Bradyrhizobium diazoefficiens: one gene and its partner. The protein of the gene in region 2 interacts with the protein of the main gene of each other region in a pairwise test. Links are inferred from orthologs where the notes say so. Each region holds a gene or a part of one and is shown on either strand. Other genes may lie near its edges. The genes, in order: ligA and leuS.

What was found.
Region 1: the proteins of leuS (region 2) and ligA interact in binary tests that used the Escherichia coli proteins (3 or more experiments, as listed by UniProt). The link is inferred for Bradyrhizobium diazoefficiens from one-to-one orthologs.

The regions. Positions count from the first base shown.
Region 1 is NZ_JAENXS010000001.1:245,392-253,768, forward strand. The notes cover bases 2,877-5,803. They hold ligA (NAD-dependent DNA ligase LigA), read right to left. Parts: upstream 5,451-5,803; coding sequence 3,303-5,450; downstream 2,877-3,302. Other genes in these bases: JJE66_RS01150 (multidrug effflux MFS transporter), read left to right, coding at 2,877-3,185; recN (DNA repair protein RecN), read right to left, coding at 5,548-5,803. Outside these bases: JJE66_RS01145 (aminopeptidase P family protein), read left to right, coding at 1-1,673; more of JJE66_RS01150, read left to right, coding at 1,908-2,876; more of recN, read right to left, coding at 5,804-7,221; JJE66_RS01165 (outer membrane protein assembly factor BamD), read right to left, coding at 7,246-8,145. UniProt on the Escherichia coli protein: DNA ligase that catalyzes the formation of phosphodiester linkages between 5'-phosphoryl and 3'-hydroxyl groups in double-stranded DNA using NAD as a coenzyme and as the energy source for the reaction.
Region 2 is NZ_JAENXS010000001.1:2,240,337-2,248,974, forward strand. What follows is about bases 1,913-5,100. They hold leuS (leucine--tRNA ligase), read right to left. Parts: upstream 4,750-5,100; coding sequence 2,113-4,749; downstream 1,913-2,112. Other genes in these bases: JJE66_RS10545 (LPS assembly lipoprotein LptE), read right to left, coding at 1,913-2,126; JJE66_RS10555 (GGDEF domain-containing protein), read left to right, coding at 5,032-5,100. In the rest of the region: JJE66_RS10535 (ParB/RepB/Spo0J family partition protein), read left to right, coding at 1-304; holA (DNA polymerase III subunit delta), read right to left, coding at 524-1,552; more of JJE66_RS10545, read right to left, coding at 1,575-1,912; more of JJE66_RS10555, read left to right, coding at 5,101-6,012; JJE66_RS10560 (diguanylate cyclase domain-containing protein), read right to left, coding at 6,009-7,706; JJE66_RS10565 (YggS family pyridoxal phosphate-dependent enzyme), read left to right, coding at 7,816-8,505; JJE66_RS10570 (2-keto-4-pentenoate hydratase), read right to left, coding at 8,582-8,638.

The DNA of each region.
Region 1 (8,377 bases), 2.0 Mb from region 2 along the record:
CCTCCGAAGAGCGGCTCGCCTGGCTGACCGGCTTTACCGGCTCGGCGGGACTCGCGGTGGTGCTGACCCAGGAGGCCGCCGTCTTCGTCGATGGCCGCTACACGATCCAGGCGGCCAAGCAGGTCGACGGCAAGGCGTGGGCGGTGGAATCGCTGATCGATCCGCCACCGGAGAGCTGGGTCTCGGCGCACCTCAAATCCGGTGATCGCCTAGGATTTGATCCATGGCTGCACACTTTTGCGGCAGCCGAGCGCCTCTCCGCGGCCTGCGCCAAGGCCGGTGCCGAACTGGTGGCGGTCGACAGCAATCCGGTCGACGCCATCTGGCAGGACCGGCCGCAGCCGCCGATCGCCCCCATCGCGATCCACGGCCTGCAATATGCCGGCGTCGCCGAGGCCGACAAGGTGACGCAGATCAAGAGCGAAATCGACAAGCTCGGCGCCGACGCGCTGGTGCTGTCGGACAGTCATGCCGTCGCCTGGACCTTCAACATCCGCGGGGCCGACGTCGCACACACACCGCTGCCGCTGTCTTACGCGCTGGTGCCCAGGGACGGCCGACCGACCGTGTTCATCGACAACCGCAAGCTCTCCAACCTGACGCGCGACCATCTCGAGCAATCGGCCGACGTGCGCGAGCCGGATGCACTGGCGCCGACGCTGATGGCGCTCGCCAAGAGCGGTGCGGCGATCGCGCTCGACAACGCCACGGCGGCCGACGCCCTAAGCCGGTTGATCGCAGGCGGCGGCGGCAAGCCGGTGCGCGGCAGCGATCCGATTGCGCTGCTGAAGGCGGTGAAGAACGCGACCGAGATCAAGGGCACGCAGACGGCACACCGCCGTGACGCAATCGCACTCGCGCGCTTCCTCGCCTTCATCGACCGCGAGGCGGAAAGCGGCAAGCTCACCGAGATCGACGCCGTGGAGGCGCTGGAGACGTTCCGCCGCGACACCGGCGCGCTGAAGGACGTGTCGTTTCCGACCATCTCCGGCACCGGGCCGAACGGGGCCATCGTGCATTACCGTGTCACCCGCAAGAGCAACCGGCGGATCGCGCGCGGCGATTTGCTGCTGATCGATTCCGGCGCGCAATATGAAGACGGCACCACCGACATCACCCGCACCATGGCGGTGGGCGAGCCGACGCCCGAGATGCGCGACCGCTTCACCCGCGTGCTGCGCGGTCATATCGCAATCGCGCGCGCGGTGTTTCCCGACGGTACCACCGGCGCGCAGCTCGACACCCTGGCACGGCAATATCTCTGGGCCGCCGGCGTCGATTTCGAGCACGGCACCGGCCACGGCGTCGGCAGTTATCTCTCGGTCCACGAAGGGCCGGCGCGGATCTCGAAGCTCGGCACCACGCCGCTGAAGCGCGGCATGATCCTCTCCAATGAGCCCGGCTATTACAAGACCGACGCCTTCGGGATCCGCATCGAGAACCTCGAGCTGGTGGTCGCCGCCGACATCAAGGGCGCCGAGAAATCGATGAACGCGTTCGAGACGCTGACCTTGGCGCCGATCGACCGCCGGCTCATCGATACGGCGATGCTGAACCGCGACGAGCTCGCCTGGCTCAACGCTTACCACGCGCGCGTTCGCGCCGAGGTGGGGCCGGCTCTGGACGAAGCGACGAAGGCCTGGCTCGATCAGGCCACGGCGGAGCTGACGTAGCGCCGCGCATGCCGCTACGCGATTTGTGCAAGGCTGCTCGCAATCTCGGCTGTCATTCCCCGCGAAAGCGGGGAATCCAGTACGCTGCGGCTTCTCGGTCAATCACAACCCTCTGGAATACTGGATCACCCGCTTTCGCGGGTGCTGACACCAATTATGCGGCGCGAGTATTGCGCATAGCCGCATGACGAAACGGCCATATTCGCAGCAATCGCGAAGCGGCTAGTGTCCAGCATGCACGGCATGATCAGCAAGCCGCCGGGAATGGCGACAAAGAACCTCGCGACCTCGCGCGTGGTGCTGCTGCTGCTGGTCGTCATGACCGGGATCGCGCCGATCTCGCTCTACATCCTGGTTCCGGCGCTGCCGGTACTGGCCACGACATTCGGGCGCGACATCTCGATCGCGCAGATGACGGTGTCGCTCTACATGGTCGGCATCGCACTGTCGCAGCTGATCATGGGGCCGCTGTCGGACAGATTCGGCCGACGCCCGGTGCTACTCGGAGGCCTCGCCCTGATGGTCGCGGCGAGCGTCGCCTGCATTTTCGCCGAAACCCTGCCGCAATTGATTGCCGCGCGCTTCTTCCAGGCGCTCGGTGGCGCCTCCGGCATGGTGGTAAGCCGCGCCATCATCCGCGACATCTACGCGCGCGACCGGGTCGCCTCCATGATCAGCCTTGTGGTCGCCGCCCTGATGATCGGACAAATGGTTTCGCCGCTCACCGGCGGCCTGATCGAGACCGCGTTCGGCTGGCGGGCGATCTTCTACGCCGTCACGGTCGGCGCGCTCGCGGTCGCCATCGGCATCGCGATCGCGTTGCCCGAGACGCGTCGCGACCGTGTGGCCGGCAGCGGTTTTCGCGGCGACGTCGGCACCCTGATCAAGAGCCGCGCCTTCATCGGCTACGTGATGTGCCAGGTGCTGGCGTCGCAGATCATCTTCACCTTCGCCGGCGGCGGCCCCTACATCGTGGTGACCCAGATGGGCCGGACCAGCGCCGAATACGGCGCGTGGTTCGCCACGACGGGATTCGCGTATCTGGTCGGCAATCTGCTCTGCGTGCGCTTCGCGCCGCGACACTCGCTGGAGAAACTGATCTGGTTCGGGCTCGGCCTGCAACTCTGCGGCAGCCTGTTGAACCTGCTGTGGAGTTTCAGCGGCTGGAACGAGGCTCCCGCCTGGCTGTTCGGCACGCAGATGATCGTGATGGTCGGCAACGCCTTCGTGATGGCGAATTCCGCAGCCGGCGCCATCAGCATCCGTCCCGAAGCCGCCGGCACTGCGTCAGGTGCGATGGGCTTTCTGCAACAGGGGATCGGCGCCCTGATGTCGCAATTCGGCGCCTATCTCGGCGGCCACTCCGCAACGACGCTGCCGCTGACCTCGGCCGTCCTCGCCGTCTCGCTGCTCTGCGCCTGTACGATGATCTTCGTCGTCCCTCGCCGCGAATTGGTGGTGAGCGAGACGCTGATCGGGCAGGCCGAGGAGGACGAGGCGGGGATGATCTGAGGGACGGCACGCCCTCTCCTCGTCATTGCGAGCGCAGCGAAGCAATCCAGAATCTTTCCGCGGCGGCAATCTGGATTGCTTCGTCGCAAGAGCTCCTCGCAATGACGGGGAGAGAGCTCACTCTCCGATCAGCGTCAGCCACTCATCCTCAGTCAGCACCTTGACGCCGTGCTTGTTGGCTTCTGTGAGCTTCGAACCCGCACCTGGACCGGCGACGACGATATCGGTCTTCTTGGACACCGAGCCGGACACTTTTGCGCCGAGCCTTTCTGCCGTGGCCTTGGCCTCGTCCCTCGTCATCTTCTCCAGCGAGCCCGTAAACACGACCGTCTTGCCGGCGACGGCCGAGTTGCTCTTCGGCTTCTCGGCGTCGACGATCTCGACCTCCTTGGTCAGCCGCTCGACAATGCCGCGGTTGTGGTCCTCGCCGAAATAATCGGCGATGCTCTTGATCACGGTGTCGCCGATCTGGTCGAGCGCGTCCATCTCAGCCATCGCCTCCTCGTCGCCCTTGGCGACCTTGAGGCAGGCATCGTGGAAGGCGTCCCAGGAACCATAGCCGCGCGCCAGTGCCAGGGCCGTGGTCTCGCCGACATGGCGCATGCCGAGCGCATAGATAAAACGCTCCAGCGCGATTCTGCGCCGGCTCTCGATCGCGCCGAACAGATTGCGCACCGAGGTTTCGCCGTAGCCCTCGATTTCCTCGAGCTTGAGCTTTGCGTTGCGCTTCTCCAGCGTGAAGATGTCGGCAGGCTCTTTCACCCACCCCTTGTCGAAGAAATACTGGAGCTGCTTCTCGCCGAGACCATCGATGTCGAAGGCGCGCCGCGACACGAACAGCTTGAGGTGTTCGATCTTCTGGTAGGGGCAGGCGAACTCGCCGGTGCAGCGGGCACGCGCTTCCTCTTCGCCGGCGGCCGTCTCCCCGCGCACGACGTCGGTGTGCAGCGGACACGGGCACGTCTTGGGGAAGTGAAACGCCTTGGCGCTCGTCGGCCGCTTGTCGAGGACGATATCCACGACCTGCGGGATCACGTCGCCGGCGCGCTGGATCACCACCGTGTCGCCGATCCGGATGTCGCGCCCCTCGCGCAGCACCTCACCCTTGTTGCCGATGCCTTTGATGTAATCCTCGTTGTGCAGCGTGACGTTCTGCACGATCACTCCGCCGACACCGACCGGCTCGAGCTTGCCGACCGGCGTGAACGAGCCGGTGCGGCCGACCTGGATCTCGATGTCGCGGAGCACCGTCATGGCGCGCTCGGCCGGAAACTTGTGCGCGATGGCCCAGCGCGGCGTGCGGGAGACGAAGCCGAGCCGCTCCTGCCAGTCGATGCGATCGATCTTGTAGACGACGCCATCGATGTCGTAGTCGAGTTCGGCGCGCGCTTCCTCGATGCTCTGATGGAACGCGATCAGCTCCTCGACGGAGTGACACAGTTTCGTCAGCGGATTGGTCTTGAAGCCGCAGCGCTCGAACCAGTGGATCATGCCGCTCTGCGTCTCTTCCGGCATCGCGCTCATTTCGCCCCAGGCATAGGCGAAGAAGCCGAGCGGACGCGAGGCGGTGACGGTCGGATCCTTCTGCCGCAAGGAGCCCGCGGCGGAGTTGCGCGGATTGGCGAAGACGGTATCGCCGGCCGCCTTCTGTCGCTCGTTGAGCGCGAGGAAGGCCTTCTTAGTCATGTAGACCTCGCCGCGCACCTCGCAGATGTCGGGGACGTTGCGGCCCTTCAGCCTCTCGGGCACGTCTTCGAGCGTACGGATATTGGCGGTGACGTCCTCGCCCACCGCACCGTCGCCGCGCGTCGCAGCAGTGACGAGCTCGCCGCCCTCATAGCGCAGCGACATCGAGAGGCCGTCGATCTTCGGCTCGGCGGAGAAATTGACCTTGTCGTCATCGAGCTTCAAGAAGCGCACGATGCGGCCGACGAAGTCGCGCACGTCCTCTTCGGCAAAGGCGTTGTCCAGCGACAGCATGGGAACGGAATGCCGGACCTTCTTGAAGCGCCCGGATGGCGCCGCGCCGATCTTCTGTGACGGCGAGTCCGCGCTGACGAATTCCAGAAAGCGTTTTTCGATCGCGTTGAGACGATGACGCAATGCATCATATTCGGCGTCGGTGACGGTGGGTGCGTCGTCCTGATAGTAGCGCTTGTCGTGCTCTTCGAGTTCGAGCGTGAGCCGCATGTGCTCGACCTTGGCCTGCGCCTTGGTGAGGTCGGCGACGTCGCGAAGCGGTTTGGATTTTGCTGCTCTTGCCATGGTGCTTGGATACGACGGAGCGGGCGCAGGGGTAAAGGCACGTTGAGATCTTGTTGCCCCGGATGCAGCGCAACGCGCTGCGTCCGGGAGGCGCAGCCTAAGCCGTCGCCGCCTTAAGCAGCCGGTCCGCGGCCGCCCTTGCCTCGGCCGTGATCTCGGCGCCGGCGAGCATGCGGGCGATTTCTTCGCGGCGGTGGTCGGCGGCAAGTGCGTTGACGCGGGTGGCGACGCGCTTGCCCTTGTCCAGCGCATCCTTGGAGATCAGGAGATGCTGGTCGGCGCGGGCGGCGACCTGCGGGGCATGAGTCACGGCCATCACCTGCACCTTGCCGGCCAACCGCGCCAGTCGCGCGCCGATGGCATCGGCGACGGCGCCGCCTACGCCTGTGTCGATCTCGTCGAACACGAGCGTCGGCGCCGAGCCGCGGTCGGACAGCACGACTTTCAGCGCCAGAAGGAAGCGGGAGAGCTCGCCGCCGGAGGCGACCTTCATCATCGGACCGGCCCTGGTGCCCGGATTGGTCTGCACCCAGAACTCGACCCGGTCGAAGCCTTGCGGGCCCGGCGCGGCCTCGTCGGTCGCCACCTGGGTCATGAACTTTGCACGCTCGAGCTTGAGCGGTGCGAGTTCGGCATTGACCGCCCTGTTGAGCTTCTCGGCCGATTTCTGCCGCGCCGCCGAGAGCTTTTTCGCAGCAGTCGCATAGCGGGCATCGGCCTCGATCGCGGCCTGCTCCAGCTTCTTCAGCCGCGAGGCGCCGGCATCGATCAGCACCACGTCGGCGGCGTATTTGGCGGCGAGCGCGGCGAGGCCATCAACCGGCGTCGAATATTTACGCGAAGCGGCGCGCAGCGCGAACAGCCGTTCCTCGATGCGCTCGAGCTCGGCCGGGTCGAAATCGGTTGCGGCGAGCGCGGCCTGGAGATGCTGGTCGGCCTCCTCCAGTGCGTTGATGGCGATATCGATCGCCTTCACCGCGGGCTCGACCAGCGTTGGCGAATTGACGCCGCGACGTTCCAGCCGGCGCACGGCGGCCGACAGCGCCGCAACCGGCGAATGGTGGCCTCCGACGACTTCCTGCGCCTCGCGCAAATCGGAGGCGATCTTCTCGCCCTGCATCATGGTGGTGCGGCGGGAGGCGAGCGAGGTTTCTTCACCGTCCTTTGGCGCAAGCTGCTTCAACTCGTCGGAGGCATGGCGCAAATAATCCGCCTCGCGCGCGGCACGCTCCTTGCCGGCGCGATGATCGTCCAACTCGGTATTCGCGGTGCGGCGTGCGTCCCAGAGCGCTTCGACGGCTGTGACGTCCTTCTCGAGCCCGGCGAAGGCATCGAGCAGCCGGCGATGGGTGGCGGCATCGACCAGCGCGCGCTCGTCATGCTGGCCGTGGATCTCGACCAGCGCCGCGCCGACCGCCTTCAGCGTCTGCACGCTGATCGACTGGTCGTTGATGAAGGCGCGGGTGCGGCCGTCGGCGAGTTGCACACGACGAAGAATCATCTCCCCGGTATCGTCCAGGCCATTCTCGGCGAGGATTTTCGCCGCGGGGTGATTTTTGGGGATATCGAAGACGGCCGTGACCTGGCCCTGCTCCGCACCATGGCGCACGAGGCCGGCGTCGCCGCGGCCGCCGAGCGCCAACGCAAAGGCATCGAGCAGGATGGATTTGCCCGCACCGGTCTCGCCGGTCAAAACCGCAAGTCCGGTGGCGAATTCGATATCGAGCCGTTCGATCAGGACGATGTCGCGGATCGACAGACGCGCCAGCATGGAACCAGATTTCCTAGCCGAGACCTAGAGGCCTATCTTCTTGAAGGCCCTGCTCATCCAGGACCCCTGATTCTCGCTCGGTTCGAGACCGCCGGATTTTACAAGATTATAGGCGTCCTTGTACCAGCGGCTGTCAGGAAAATTGTGCCCGAGCACGGCCGCCGCCGTCTGGGCCTCGCCGACGATGCCGATCGCCGTATAGGCCTCGGTGAGCCGATACAGCGCCTCCTCGACGTGGCGCGTGGTCTGGTACTGTGTGACCACGGCCTTGTAGCGGTTGATCGCGGCCGTATAGTCTTTCTTCTGCATGTAGTAGCGGCCGACGTTCATTTCCTTGCCGGCGAGTTGGTCGCGCGCGCCCTCGATCTTGGCCTTGGCGGAGGTCGCATATTCGGACGTCGGATATTTGCGCACCACCTCTTCCAGCGAGGCGATCGCCTTCTCGGTCCGGGCCTGGTCGCGGCTGACATCCGGGATCTGGTCGTAGTGCGAGGCGGCGATCAGATATTGCGCGTAGGCGGCGTCCGGGCTGCCGGGATGCAGGGTGACGTAGCGGGTCGCAGCGCCGATGCAACCGTCATAGTCACCGCCCTGGTAGGACGCGTAGGCCGACATCAGCAGCGATTTGCGCGCCCAATCGGAATAGGGATGCTGGCGGTCGACCTCTTCGAACTTCTTGTTCGCCGCCTTCATGTCCTTCTTTTCGTTCATGAGGAACAGGCCCTCATTGTAGATCTTGTCGGCGGGCTCCTCGACGAAGGTGTCGTCCTTGGCGGTGAACTTGTCCCAGAGCGCGCCGGTGCCGCAGCCGGCCAGCGGCAGCGCGAGCAGCAACAGGGTTGCCGCCTGGAGCAGCCGGCGGCTCCCGACCGGAGCCTTTGGCGAAACCAAGAGATATCCGCGCGTCATACGCTGTGCCGACATGAATTTAAGACCTGACGCCCTGTGATGCGGTGCCCGCCAGCCCATGATCCCCGTCACGGGCGCGAAATGTAATCGTGGTGCCTGCCATGCGACCACGTCGGTGTAACCGAAAAACGATCGTTAACCTACCGGATAGGCAGGCATTCCGCCCGGATTAAGGCGAACTTGCCGCAATCCCAGGGGATCATGGTTACCAAGAGTTTCCCGGAGAAAGCCGAGCAATTGCCCGCCG
Region 2 (8,638 bases):
GATCGGCGTGCCCGATCCGCTTGCCGCCGCCAAGCGTATCGTCGAGGAGGGCCTCAACGTCCGTCAGACTGAGGCGCTCGCGCATGAAGAGGGCGTGCCGGAGCGCAAGCCGCAAAAGGCGCGCGCCACCGGGGGTAAGGAAAAGGACCCCGACACGATCGATCTCGAAAAGCGCGTTAGCGATGCGCTCGGACTGAAGGTTACGGTCAGCCACCGCGATCCCGGCGGCTCGGTCCAGATCAACTACCGCAACCTCGATCAGCTCGACGAGGTGATGAAGCGGCTGGCGAAGGGCGTGCTTTAAGCCACCTTCGGTGTCGTCCCGGCGAAGGCCGGGACCCATACCGCGTGATTTATCGATTGCGGAAGGTCGCAGTACCGGACCACGGGTCTTCGCCAAACTTCTCCCTGTGGTTATGGGTCCCGGCCTTCGCCGGGACGACGGCTGGTTATGTGGTGCGCATACCGACCAAATCGTCGTTGCTTCGCTGCGCTCGCAATGACGCGCGGAGAGACCACCACCTCACCCCCGCCGCTTCGCATTCGCGGCGATCGCCATCAGCGTGCGCTGGGCGATGGCGGCGGCGAGGGTGGATTGCCTGCGGGTGTCGAGTGCGGCGGTCGCAAGCTGCTCGATGATGGCGGCAAGCCGTGCCACGCTAAAATTGCGGAGCGCGGTTTCGACCGCGGGCTTTCGCGAAAAATGCAGCCGCGGAAATCCGCCATCGAGCACGGTGGACGCCGGCGTGCCGTCGGCGATGGCGAGCGCGGATTTGTGCAGCCAGGCGGCCTGGCGCTGCGCGGTTGAGATGATCACGCCGGGGTAGGTGCCGGCGATCATGGCCTTTGCGAATTCGGTCTCGACGATGTCGGGCCGGCCGGCGAAGGCGCCGTCGACGATCGGGTCGAGCTTCAGTTCGGACGCATCGGCAACGACCGACATCACGTCATCGAGTGTGATCTCACCTTTGCCATGGGCGTAGAGCGTGAGCTTGCGCAGCTCGTTGCGCGAAGCTTGGCGATCGCCGCCGAGGAACGACATCAGCGCGGCGCGGGCGTCCTGCGCGATGCGCAGGTTCGCGGTGCGCAGCTCGTCTTCCATCAGCTTGGCAAGATCGCGCTCGGTGTCGGGATAGCAGCCAATCGCCACAGCCGTCTTGGCGCGCTCGCAGGCTTTGCGTAGCGGCGATTCGGGGCGGAGCTCGCCGGCCTCGATCACGATGCGGCAATCCTTCACCGACATCTCGGCCAGCGTGTCGATGCCGCTGGCAAAGCTGCGCGAGCCGGCGCGGATGCGAATGGCGCGGCGGCTGCCGAACAGCGGCACGGTCATGGCTTCGTCGACCAGGCGCGACGGCTCGGCGGAGAGCTCGTCGCCGTCGAGTTTCACCAGCGAAAAGGGATCGTTGGGGTCGTCGACGGCGGACGCAATCAGCGCGTCAACGCGCTCGCGCACGAGGCCGGCATCGGGACCATAGAGCAGGATGATCGAACGGCCTGGGTCGGGGCGCGCGAGGAAGGCATCGATCTCTTTTCCGCGCAGCGCGACCATTGGGCCTCAAGCGGGAAATGAACTACGTGCCGGCGGTGAAGAATGCGGCGAGCCGGGTCGAGATGTTCTCGGCAATCTCGTTGGCCGCACGATCCTCGGCGTCACGTATCGCGCGGTTGCGGGAGAAGCGCTGATAGGAGCCCGGCATGTCGTAGGATACGCGCGAGAACGTGGTGCCGGTCATGACCGACTTGCCGCTCACGACCTCGATCAGATTGTACTGGCAATCGATACCGTAGTTTTCACTGCTCGGCAGGCCGGTGTTGGGATCGACGATCAGCGACGACTTGCTGGTATTGAAGCGGATTTCCAGGCGGTGGGTTGGTGGCATGCCGGTGGCTGTGCCGTACAGTTTGAAGGCCAGCGCATTGCGGACTTCCACGCCAACCCGGGCCTCGCGCGAGGCGTTCGCCTTGGCGATCGGCGGAAGGTCGACCCCCATCAGCTTTTCACGCAAGCCGGGGGTGCCGTCGGTATGCTCGGCATACATCGGCTGGAAGCAGCCGGCCGTCAGCGCCGCCAATGCGGCCACTGCCAGCAAGCGGGCTGCGATACGGATCCTAGCCGACAACATTCACGATCCTCTTGGGGACGATGATCACCTTGCGGACGGGCTTGCCGTCCAGGGCCAGTTTTACAGCATCGAGAGCCAAAGCGGCAGCCTCGATTTCCGGATTCTGGGCCGCTGTTGCAACCGTGACCTCACCCCGCTTCTTGCCGTTGACCTGAACCACCAGGGTCACGCTGTCTTCAACCAGCAAATCGCGTTCGATTTGCGGCCAATGGGCCTCGGAAACCAGCCCGGGCTGGCCGAGAACCTGCCAGCACTCCTCGGCCAGGTGCGGCATCATCGGGGAGAACAGCTGGACCAGGATCTGGCTGGCCTCCCGGATCGCCCAAGCCAAATCGGGGGACGGCTGACCGGAGCGCTGAATCAGCTCCGAAAATGTATTCGTGAATTCACGGATATGGGCGAGGCAGACGTTGAAGTGCAGCCGCTCGACGCCGGTCGTGACCTTGTCGAGTGCGCCGTGGGCGGCCTTGCGCAAGGCGGTGGCATCCGGACCGAACGAGGCCGGCCGGGCCGCGGGAGCACTCTTGCCAAGTTCCTTGCAGAGTTCTTCGGCATCGTTCACCAGCCGCCATAGCCGCTGCACGAAGCGGGAGGCGCCCTGGACGCGTTCGTCGCTCCAGATCACGTCGCGGTCGGGCGGCGAGTCCGACAGCATGAACCAGCGGGCGACGTCGGCGCCATAGGTCGCGATGATGTCGTCGGGGTCGACCGTGTTCTTCTTCGACTTCGACATCTTCTCGATCGCGCCGATCTGGATGTCCTCGCCTGTGCTGAGCAGCGTCGCGCGGCGGCCGTTGCCGCCGACCTCGATCTTGACCTCGGCCGGCTGCACCCAGGTGCCGTCGGCCTTCTGGTAGGTCTCGTGCACCACCATGCCTTGCGTGAACATGCCGGCAAACGGCTCGTCCAGTGCGATGTGCCCGGTCGCCTTCATCGCGCGGGTGAAGAAGCGGCTGTAGAGCAGATGCAGGATCGCGTGCTCGACGCCGCCGATATACTGGTCGACCGGCAGCATCCGGTTGGCGACCGCGGGCGTCGTCGGCGCGTTCTCGTTCCAGGGATCGGTGAAGCGCGCGAAGTACCAGGACGAATCCACGAACGTGTCCATGGTGTCGGTTTCGCGCTGCGCCTTGCCGCCGCATTTCGGGCAGTTGACGTGCTTCCAGGTCGGGTGATGGTCGAGCGCGTTGCCCGGTCTGTCGAAGCTCACATCTTCCGGCAGCACCACCGGCAGGTCGGCATCCGGCACCGGTACCACGTCGCACTTGGGGCAATGAATCACCGGAATCGGGCAGCCCCAATACCGCTGGCGCGAAATGCCCCAATCGCGCAGACGGAAATTGACCTGGCGTTCGGCGACCGGCGCATTGCCACGCAGTTCACTTTCGAGACGCTTCGCCACTTCTTCCTTGGCCTGACCGATGGTCATGCCGTCGAGGAAGCGGGAATTGATCATGCGGCCGTCACCGTCATAGGCGGTGTCGGTGATGACGAACGTCTTGGGGTCTTGGCCCTCGGGGCAAACCACCGGAGTGACGCCAAGGCTGTACTTGTTGACGAAATCGAGGTCGCGCTGGTCGTGCGCGGGGCAGCCGAAGATCGCGCCGGTGCCGTATTCCATCAGCACGAAATTAGCGACATAGACCGGCAGCTTCCAGGAGGGATCGAACGGATGAACCGCGCGGATGCCGGTGTCAAAACCCTGCTTCTCGGCGGTGTCGATGATCTCCTGCGCGGTGCCGATCTTCTTGATGTCGGCGATGAACTGCGCGAGCTTCGGATTCTTCGCGGCGGCTGCTTGCGCCAGCGGATGATCCGACGAGATCGCCATGAATTTCGCGCCGAACAGCGTGTCGGGCCGCGTCGTGAAAATCTTCAGCTCGCTTTCGCCGGCCGGCGTGGTCGCCGGATCCAGCGCGAAGCGGACCAACAGGCCCTCGGAGCGGCCGATCCAGTTGCGCTGCATCAGCCGGACCTTGTCCGGCCAGCGGTCGAGCGTATCCAGCGCGTCCAGCAGCTCCTGCGCGTACTTCGTGATCTTGAAGACCCACTGGCTCATTTCGCGCTGCTCGACAACGGCGCCCGAGCGCCAGCCGCGACCGTCGATCACCTGCTCATTGGCGAGCACGGTCATGTCGACAGGGTCCCAGTTCAGCTTGCGCTTCTCGCGCTCGGCGAGGCCTGCGCCGAGCATGTCCAGGAACATCTTCTGCTGATGCTTGTAATAGCTGGGGTCGCAGGTCGCGAATTCGCGTGACCAGTCCAGCGACAGCCCGATCGAGCGGAGCTGCTTCTTCATCGCCGCGATGTTGTCGTAGGTCCAGGCTTTCGGCGCGACCTTGCGCTCGATGGCGGCGTTCTCGGCCGGCAGGCCGAAGGCGTCCCAGCCCATCGGATGCAGCACGTTGAAGCCCTTGGCGCGCATGAAGCGGGCGAGCACGTCGCCGAGCGTGTAATTGCGGACATGGCCGATATGGATGCGCCCGGATGGGTAGGGGAACATCTCCAGCACATAATATTTCGGCCGCGAATCGTCGTTCTTGGAGACGAAGATCGCCTGTTCGTCCCATTGGCGTTGCCAACGCGGTTCGGCGTCGCGGGCGTTGTAGCGTTCGGAGGTCATGCAATCGTTGCGTTTCGTGAGTTCGGGCCGTCGAAAGAGGCCGGACTAGGCCATAGAAGTCCTCAAGGGGTCAATGGGTTGCCGAAAATCGATAGGATCCCATCCTGCGCGCATCAAGGCTCCGGTTCACTACGGAGGAGGCCTGATCTCAAGGAGCGGTTAAGGTGGGGGCTGCCAAGCTAGCCAAGCCTGAGACCGGGACCTCTCACGATGATCGACAGCCCCTTCGACGAGCTCGATTACGACTACGCAGCATCGGTCGCGCAAAAGGCCTTACAGGGCATGGCAGCCCAGCGCGTGCCCGCGACACCGGACAATTTCAACGTCTGGTTCGTCTATTCGATGGGGGTTCCAAGCGATTTGCAGCGGGCCATCGATATCCTGATCGGCAACAAGCGCAAGTTCGATGCGACCATCAATCGGGACCTGTTTTCGACCTATGTGGCTGCGCCTGATGGCTCGGCGGCGGCCCTTGTCTCCCAGCAGCTGCACGCGGTCATGGACACCGCCCAAGTCTTCCTGGCAACCGCCATTGCCGACAATCATGCCCAGATACGGGCGATCCATGATGTCGCCGATCAGGGCCAGTCCGGCTCCGATCCGAAGGTGCTCGTTCAGCGATTGATGAACGAGCTTGCCAAGGCGGCCAGCCGCGCCGCGAAGCTCGAAGCCGGCTTCGCCGAGAAGACGCAGGAGCTCGAGTCGATACGGGAAACCTTGAGCAAATCGGAGGAACGCGCCAGGACCGATACGCTGACCGGCCTGCCCAATCGCCGCGCGCTCGACGAGTTCTTCCGCAAGACGCAGATCGCCGCCATGGAGCAGGGCGAGCCGCTCAGCCTTCTGATGCTGGACATCGATCACTTCAAGAGATTCAACGACAGCTTCGGCCATGGCGTCGGCGACCAGGTGTTGCGCCTGATGGCGCAGGTGCTGCGCGACAAGCTTCGCGAGGTCGATCTGCCGGCCCGCTACGGCGGCGAGGAGCTGATCGCCGTGCTGCCTGGTGCCGATCTCGCCGCAGCAACGGTCATCGCCGAGCGCATCCGCCGCTCCATCGCCGAGTGCCAGATCACCCGTCGGTCGACCGGCGAGATTCTTCCGTCCATCACGGTCTCAGTCGGAGCGGCGCAGTTTCAGCCGGGAGAGGCCATGAACGATCTCGTCGAACGCTGCGATCGGGCGCTCTACCTTGCGAAGCGAAGCGGCCGCAACCGCGTGGTCGCCGAGAGCGAGCTCGATCGCGACATCGCTGCGGTCTAGCCCGCCATCGCGATCTCGCCCGCGCCATCTTCGATGCGCACGATGCCGTGTTCCACGACAGTGTTGCGGCCGCGGTGTTTCGCCGCGTAGAGCGCAGCGTCGGCGGCTTCGATCAGGTCGCCCGGGCGCAGGCTCTCGTTCGGCCGAGTTGCGGCGACGCCGATCGAGACAGTGACGATCATGTGAGCGGAGGTGATGTGCGGCAGGCAGAGCTTGAGCACGGCGGCGCGCACCTGCTCGCCGATCCCGACGGCGCGCATCACGTCGGTGTTGGGCAGCAGCAGGCAGAATTCCTCGCCGCCATAGCGCGCCGCAAAGCCCATGGTGTCGGCGGCGATGCCGGACAGCGATTCGCCGAGCCGGGTCAGGCAGGAATCGCCTTCGAGATGGCCGTAGGTGTCGTTGAAGAGCTTGAAATGGTCGACGTCGATCATCAGCAGCGCGAGCTCGCTGCCATATTGCTGGGCGCGCATCCATTCGAAGTCGAGCCGGCTCTGGAAGCCGCGGCGGTTGGCGAGCCCCGACAGCATGTCGATCGAGGCCATCACGGTCAGCCGGTCATTGCTCGCGATCAGCTCGCGCTCGCGCTGGCTGAGCTGGGCGGCCATCGCGTTGAACGCGCGCGCCAGCGGCACGAATTCGGACGGCAGCCGGTTGCGCGCCGCGCGGGCCGACAAATCGCCCTCGCCGAGGCGCTTGGCCATGTCCGCGAGCATCTCGATCGGCTTGATCACGAGTTTTTCGGCGGCGATCAGCGCGCCCAGCAGCACGAACATGACGACGAAAGCCAGCTGGAGATAGGCAGTGCGGATATCGCGGCTCACCGCGGCGGACACCTTGTCTTCGTCGATGCTGGCGATCAGGCGCGCGTTGGTACCGGCGATGCGGATGAAGCTGACCGCGCGCCGCGATCCGTCGGCGGCGAGGAAGGACAGGGAGCCTTCGTCCTGGTCCGAGCGCAAGGCCATGTCGGCGATCGCCGACATCAGCGGCATGTTGTCGAGCGGACGTCCGACCGCGCTGTGCTGATCGGCGGGTGCGGCCAGCACGGTGCCGGCGCTGTCGACCAGCACCGCCGTGATGCCGGCGCGGCCGCCCAGATTGTTCATCACCTTCGACATCCAGTCGAGGTTGACGGTTGCCATCACGACGGCGTCGGCGACGCCGCTGAACGCGGAGACGGGATAGACCGCCATCACGGTCGGCGACTGCACGGGCCGCGACAGGATGAAGTCGGACAGCACGAAGCGGCCGGTCTCCTGCGCCTGTTGGAAGTAAGGTCGGTCAGAGAGGTCGAGGCCGACATACATGTTGTTGGTCGCGCACTGGATGCGGCCGTCCTGGCCGGCGATCAGCAGCGTGCGGATCCAGGGCAGGCTCGTCGGCAGGCTCGCGCGCAGCACGTCGCAGCTCTTGCTGACGCCGCCGGCAGAGGCGCGGATGAAGGCTTCCGATTTCAGGATGGTCTCGACCGACGAGATCACCTCGCGCTGTGCATCGGCGCTATGCCTCGCGACGGTGGTGAACTCGGTGGTGGCCTGTGCAATCTGTTTGGTGCGGGTGTCTTCGAGCGAACGGATGCGTTCGAGCATCAAGGGCGCGACAAGAATCACCGCGAGCAACGCAAGCCGCGCCCTGATCCCCAGGACCTGCTTGAGTTTTGCTCGTTTGCGGTTGAAACTGACGTTTGCCATCTGCGCTACCCACCCCATGGGGCAAGGTAAAGCGAAGGGTTCAAAAACCCTTTCTTGAACTGGGTAAAATTAGAATTACCTCTGTTGCTCCTGCAAGCCGATCGATGTGATGACAGAAGCCAACGCCGCGCCGGTAACCGGCCATTCACCAAACGGGCTCGCCGCCGTCGAGGCGGAAATCGTGCGCGCCTGCAAGGATGCACGGCGCGATCGCGCCTCCGTGACGCTGATCGCGGTATCCAAGACGTTTGCGGCGGCAGCAATTATCCCGGTAATCGGGGCCGGACAGCGCGTGTTCGGCGAGAATCGCGTGCAGGAGGCCAAAGGCAAGTGGCCTGAGTTAACGGCTGCTTACCCGGATATCGCGCTGCATCTGATCGGGCCGCTGCAATCCAACAAGGCTAAAGAGGCGGTGGCGCTGTTCGATGCCATCCATTCGGTCGACCGTCCGAGCATTTGCCAGGCGTTAGCCAAAGAAATCGAATCCCAGAACAAGCACCCGCAACTCTTCGTTCAGATCAACACCGGCGAGGAGCCGCAGAAGGCCGGCATCGCACCCGGCGAGGCCGACGCCTTCCTCGCGAGCTGTCGCGACACCTATGGGCTGACGATCTCCGGCCTGATGTGCATCCCGCCGGTGGACGAGCCGCCGGCGGCTCATTTCGCGCTGACCGCCAAGATCGCCGCGCGCAACGGATTGCAGAACCTCTCGATGGGCATGAGCGCGGATTATACGACCGCCATCATGCTCGGCGCCACCCATGTGCGCGTGGGCAGCGCGATCTTCGGGCACAGGTAGGGATCACGAGCGCTGATGCGTAGCCCGGATTGCGCTTCGCTCCATCGCTACGAGACTCTCGCAGTGGAGGCAACGCCTATTCGAACCTCACCGACACCTTCCCCAACACGCCGAAATCCGCAGCGAAATGATC